2 linked regions of the Cohnella abietis genome follow. The protein of the gene in region 2 interacts with the protein of the main gene of each other region in a pairwise test. Links are inferred from orthologs where the notes say so. Each region holds a gene or a part of one and is shown on either strand. Other genes may lie near its edges.

What was found.
Region 1: the proteins of KCTCHS21_RS19890 (region 2) and KCTCHS21_RS09690 interact in binary tests that used the Bacillus subtilis proteins (3 or more experiments, as listed by UniProt). The link is inferred for Cohnella abietis from one-to-one orthologs.

The regions. Positions count from the first base shown.
Region 1 is NZ_AP019400.1:2,271,304-2,274,619, reverse strand. Bases 173-3,160 are described here. They hold KCTCHS21_RS09690 (post-transcriptional regulator), read right to left. Parts: upstream 1,838-3,160; coding sequence 1,508-1,837; downstream 173-1,507. Other genes in these bases: spoVB (stage V sporulation protein B), read left to right, coding at 1,997-3,160; secD (protein translocase subunit SecD), read right to left, coding at 173-1,398. Outside these bases: protein translocase subunit SecF, read right to left, coding at 1-134; more of secD, read right to left, coding at 124-172; more of spoVB, read left to right, coding at 3,161-3,316. UniProt on the Bacillus subtilis protein: Required for post-transcription initiation control of the comE operon. Promotes the accumulation of its target comE mRNA to septal and polar sites.
Region 2 is NZ_AP019400.1:4,513,959-4,516,995, forward strand. What follows is about bases 207-2,915. They hold KCTCHS21_RS19890 (DivIVA domain-containing protein), read right to left. Parts: upstream 1,950-2,915; coding sequence 1,464-1,949; downstream 207-1,463. Other genes in these bases: ileS (isoleucine--tRNA ligase), read right to left, coding at 207-959; KCTCHS21_RS19895 (YlmH family RNA-binding protein), read right to left, coding at 2,033-2,818; KCTCHS21_RS19900 (YggT family protein), read right to left, coding at 2,834-2,915. In the rest of the region: more of ileS, read right to left, coding at 1-206; more of KCTCHS21_RS19900, read right to left, coding at 2,916-3,037. UniProt on the Bacillus subtilis protein: May act as a pilot protein, directing MinCD to the polar septation sites or by inhibiting MinCD at the midcell site of division. Required for polar localization of the chromosome during sporulation.

The sequences.
Region 1 (3,316 bases), 2.2 Mb from region 2 along the record:
CCGGAACTGAAGTCAATGCCATAATTTAATCCAAAAATGCTGACAGCCACGATACCTAGAAGCGTGATAATCGCGGAAATAATTAAAAACCGACGGCTTGACTTAACAAAGTCAAAGGTACGTTTAGAGCGCATCGATTTCACTCCCCTTCACGCTATAGTGCGCTGGCTTGTTAAAACGTCCACTTTTGATAAGCAGAGTAAGCAAATAACGTGGAAGGAACACGTTTGTTAGAATGTTAACGACTATGCTCGCAATGAGAACAATTGCGAAGCTCTTAACGATACCATGTCCCATGAAATACAACACTGAGCCTGCGATTAATGTAGTAATATGCGCATCAATAATCGTTCTGAAGCTGTTCTTCGCTCCTGCACGCAGTGATGAAGCAATCGTTTTTCCACTACGAAGCTCGTCCTTAATCCGCTCAGCTGTAATGATATTCGAATCAACTGCAATACCTATACCAAGCACGAAGGCTGCGATACCCGGGAGAGTTAATGTGGCTCCCATCATGTAGAATACGAGTAGCAGCACCCATACGAAAACGACAAGACATATGCTAGCAACAGCACCAGGTAACCGATAAAAGTACAGCATGAACACAAGAATGAGCACAGAGGCTAGTCCGCCCGCAAATAAAGTATCATGGAGCGACTGCTTACCTAGCGTTGCACCAACGCTTTGTGTGTATTTCTCAGTTATCTTCAGTGGTAAAGCACCCAAATTAATAACATCAGCAAGAGCTTGAGCTTTGTCCCTTGTTCCTTGACCGCTTATTACAGCAGTACCATCTGTTAGTGGTTGCTCCACAGTTGGATCCGACTGTAAATCCTCGTCCAGGTAAATGGCTAAGTTTTTACCCGTAAGTTCGGTGGAAACCTTAGTCAATTTACCTTTATCTTTGACTACAATTCTAACCAAGGGCTGATTCAAGTTGTTATACTCAACTTTAGCAGCGCCTTCCTTAAAATCACTGCCTAGCAGCTCGATTTTACAATAAGTCCCATCTGCACAGCCTGTAGCACTGCGGAATTGAAGCTCTGCAGGCTTTTTCATTAGATCGCGAATTTTCTGAATAGCTTCATCGCGCTCTTTGTCCGTCGATCCGGTTGAGACCGCAATTTTTAGACGAATCCGGTTTTTACCTTCCGTTGTTACTTCCGGCTCCGCAACGTTAGACTTGTTTGCCCGTTTTTCCAGACTAAGCGCAGTTTGTTTAAGCGCTTCTTTCGTAATGACGCCGCCTTCTGTTAACGGATGCGCTTCATACAAGATTTCAATGCCGCCTTTCAGGTCGAGCCCAAGCTTCGTTCCGTTCAGTAGTCCGGGCGTGAAGGCTCCCATAATCCCGAAGCTAACGATAACAACGAGCACGAAAGCCACTAATCTTTTCATCTTTGTTGCGGTCCCCTTTCGATTCTCAATGTTCCTATTATACCTACGTCATCAAATGGAAGTCAAAAATAAAACCTTCTCAGGCCGAGAAGGCTTTATCCATAACCCTTTATCGTTTACGCGCCTCGCCTCTATACATGCTTAAAGTTACGAAATTCATAAATTGTGTCACCTTAAGAGAAAGAATATCGTTAACTATTTCATAGAGCTGTGGCGTACCTTTTTTATGATATTTATCACTAACGCACTCCCACACATCTGCTCCAGTGACATGCTCATATCCGATGAGATGAAACTCCTCAGCTTTGCTTAAGCAGAGCTGCTCAAGTGTATCGCTTAACTCGATGTCGGTCATTTTGCTATCAACCACTTCTTCAGCAGAGTCTTCATTCTTACCCTCAAAATCAACGACTGCTAGCTCCTCTTTATGCTCTTCCATTATGAATTCCCTCCTGCCTGATGAAAGTGCAACTATTCACATTGTATCACTCTATGTATTTCTTCGCTAAAGCTTATATTCCTGCCAATGGCATGAAGACGGACAACCCTCGCATACATATGGACTAACCCACCTCAGAGAAGAGGGATCTCATTGTCTGTGCGTAAACAATCATTTATCCAGGGTGCCATGATCCTACTGGCTGCTGGACTCCTTAACAGAATTCTTGGATTTATTCCGCGAATCGCTTTACCACGAATGATTGGAGCCGAAGGAGTCGGACTCATTCAACTGGTATATCCCTTCACCATCGTCATGATTACGTTAATTGCTGGGGGCATTCCTCTTGCCGTTGCCAAGCTAGTTGCTGAAGCAGACTCTAGAAACGACCAGTATTCCGTTAGCAAAATATTACGAACATCCGTCATTCTGGCTCTTACAATCAGTTTGATAGCATCAGTAATCTGCTTAGGGCTTTCAGAAATTATCGCGAACCATGTTATGACGGATTCTCGTGTACACACTGCATTTCTAGTCATGATTCCCATTCTTCCGCTTGTTGCAGTATCTTCCGTGTGGCGGGGGTATTTTCAAGGCAAGCAGAACATGATTCCTACCGCTCTATCCCAAACGAGCGAAACCATTTTTCGCATTGTCTTGACGCTTCTATTCGCTTGGATGCTGCTACCCTATGGACTTGAGCTTGCTGCAGCGGGTGCTGTACTGGGTATGGTCGTCGGAGAACTAGTAGGATTAATCGTACTATGGATACAGTTCATTAATGATCGGCATGAAAAGCCTAACCTTGTGCCCCAGCCCCACAATAAAACACCTACAAATCTTAGTCAGAAAATGAATCATAGAGGATATTTAAGAAGCTTGCTGCAAACGGCAATTCCAGTGACTGGAAACAAGATGATTGGTTCCCTGTCTTATTTGCTGGAATCGATTTTAACCGTAAGAAGCTTAACTGCTGCTGGGATAGCAGCTGCGGGAGCAACAGCGCAGTATGGGGCTTTGCAAGGTATGGTCATCCCCTTACTTCTCCTACCTGGAGCCTTAACTTATTCACTGGCTGTATCGCTTGTACCCGCCCTCTCTGAAGCTGCTTCTCGCGGAGATTGGTCTACCGTTCATATTAGGCTACACCAATCTATGAGGCTTGCAGTTGTATCGGGAGCACCTTTCGTAGTTCTTATGGGATTACTTGCCGGTCCTATCTGTACGTTACTCTACGGAAATGATTCCATGGCGGGGATGTTAAGGTGGATGGCACCACTTGCCATATTTTTGTACATGCAGGCGCCATTGCAGGCCGCACTGCAAGCACTGAATCGTCCAGGTATTGCATTATTTAATACATTCGTAGGAGCTGCTATCAAATTAATACTCATTGTTCAATTAGCCACCAATCCTGACTACGGTATTCTTGGAGTAGTCATTGCAATAGGGATAAACATGGTTCTTGTTACCATGCTT
Region 2 (3,037 bases):
CCGTGAGCCGGAGAAATGTGAACGATACCCGTTCCGCTTGAATCAGTGACGTAATCCGCGTCTATGACTCGGTATGCGTTTTCTACCTTCACGTAGGGGAATAACGGCTCATATACCGCACCGACTAGCTCATGTCCTTTTACAGTGCTTAGCGTCTCGTATTCACCCTTCATGACCTTCTCAGCCAATGCTGCAGCGACAATATAAACTTCGCCTTCTTGAAGGACCCTAACATAGTCCAGCTTCGGGTTCACCGCAAGTGCTACGTTCGCAGGAAGTGTCCAAGGTGTTGTCGTCCAAGCAAGAATGTATTCTCCGCTATCCTTCAGCTTGAATTTAGCAGTAGCCGTCAAATCCTTAACGTCCTCGTAGCCCTGCGCAACTTCATGCGAACTTAGCGTCGTCTGGCAATCTGGACAATATGGACTTACCCGATGTCCACGGTACAGCAGACCCTTATCATGAATTGTCGCAAGAACATGCCATACGCTTTGGATATAATTATTGTCCAAAGTAATGTACGGATCATCCATGTCAATCCAATAAGCTATACCTTCCGACAGTTCCTTCCATTGTCGCTCATACTCAAACACGCTTTCCTTACATTTCGTTATAAATGGCTCAATGCCATAATTCTCAATCTCTTGCTTGCCCGAAATGCCAAGCTGCTTCTCAACGCCAAGCTCGACCGGCAATCCATGCGTATCCCAACCGGCTTTACGAACGACGCGGTAACCCGACATCGTCTTGTAGCGACCGACGAAATCCTTCATGACACGACCGAGAACGTGACCGATGTGTGGTTTGCCATTAGCAGTCGGCGGTCCTTCGTAGAAAACGAAATTCGGCTTGCCCTCACGATTTTCGATTGATTTACGGAACGTACCGTCCTTCTTCCATTCGTCTAAAATGCGCTGCTCGCGCGATCTTGCTTTTTCTTTAACGTCGACTCTTTGCATATTCCCTCTTCCTCTCTCCTGACCAAGTAAAAACGACTTCGCCGTCCTTTGGACGACGATAGTTTAAAATAAAAAAACCCATCCCTGGAAAGGGACGAGGTTAGCTCGCGTTACCACCCTTGTTCCGTCTAAGTTTTCCTAAAGAAAGCTAGACGACAACTCGAAACGCAAAGAAAGCTAAAGGCTTAAGCCTGTTTCGCAACTATGCGTGTTCCCTTTAACGGTGGACATCCGGCACTGCTTAGTATCTACTTGATTTAAGTAATCAAGGGGTTCAGCAGCGCATCTCGGGGACGATATTCAGCACATTCCTCATGTTGGCTCGCAGCAATCGCCAACTCTCTGGATTTCAGATACATGCTTACTGCTTCCCGTCTGCGACATTCATATGGATTAATCTTATATCCCTGTTATACTTTTTGCCGAAGCATTTGTCAAACCCACTTTTTCATGTAAACAAAAAAAGGACCCTCTCAGGACCTTTTTTTGACTTGCTTGGAGAGATTAGGCTTCAATACCTCTTGGCTCACGGTTATCCAAGGAATCCCAACCATCTTGTGTTAGAAGCTCCATTTGCGTCTCAATCAATGCACGGAAACGCGCACGGTAAATGGTTGCCTGCTTTTTCAATTCCTCTACTTCCAAAGCTACCTTACGGGACTTGGAAAGAGCATCGTTGATAATGCGGTCGGCATTTTTCTCCGCTTCCTTAACAATTAACTGGGCTTCCTTCTTCGCGTTGCCCCTTAGTTCATCTGCAGCTTCCTGTGCGACAATAATGGTTTTGCTTAACGTTTCCTCGATATTTGAGAAATGGCCAAGCTTGTCTTGCGAAGCGGCGACCTGGTTTTGCAATTCCTTATTCTCGCGAATAATGGCTTCGTAATCCTTGATAATCTGGTCAAGAAATTCATTGACCTGATCTTCGTCGTAACCGCGCAACCTGCGGCTGAATTCTTTGTTATGGATGTCCAATGGAGTAAGTGGCATTGGCGCACCTCCTAGAGTCTAATAACCACGTAGCTTGTTCATTGACTGAATTCGACGCAAGCTGTGGAAATCCTCCTAGACTTCTACACAAATTTACCGACTCGCACTCGAACTCTGCCACTTTTTGACACGCCTTCCACTTCGAGCACCTTAAATCGACCAAAACCCTTCATCGAAACCATGTCACCTTCCCTCAATTGAAAAGAGGGATCCTCTACCGGCTTCCAACTGACTCGGCAACGGCCTGCTTTAATCGGAGCAACAATTTTCGTTCTACTCAATCTGAAGACATCGCTAGCTACGCCGTCAAGACGCATAGAAGCAACAGAGAGCACTTGCTCCACAAGCTCCACTTTAACCTCTCGGAGGTCAGCCAGCGGCCTCACAGACACATTCACGTCTATACGGTGAGCTTGCTTCATATGCCCCAGTAAGAAATTGCCAATATCTTCAGCAATAAGAGCATGGCAGCCTGACTCACTAACGTGTAAATCCCCGATTTTATCTCGTTTAATACCAAGTCCGAGTAAAGCACCTAAATAATCTCCGTGATCCAACTCCGAAATTCGGCGGTCATCCGAAGAAATATCCAAGATTACTATACCCATATCGATATCATCCAGCACCTTATAATCCGGTGCTACTATAGCTCGTTGACGTTCAGCCTTTTCGCTACCGCCGTTAAGTAGAACCTGTGCATCTGGATGGCGATTTGCAAGTGTAAATAAAATATGCGCTTGGCGTGGATCGAGAAAATCGGTCCGCTTCGTCTCATGACGTTCAGCGGCACGTTCGACCCACTCCCAAGCGCGATCCACAAATGCTTTTTCATCCGGATGAAAATGCTCGTATATTTCTTTATGAGACATAATGCACCTTCAATCTTAGAAAACGATGTTCAGAACTGCGATTAGCCCTTGAGCAAGGAACCCTAATGCAAAGAAAGCAATAATCGGCGATATGTCTAACATTCCGCCAATTGGTGGAATTATCCGTCTGAAAGGCTTTAAGTAAGGCTCAACTAGCTTACCGAGAAGCTCTCCTACGAAGCTTTCTTTAACGGTAGGCAACCAGGACATAAGTACGTA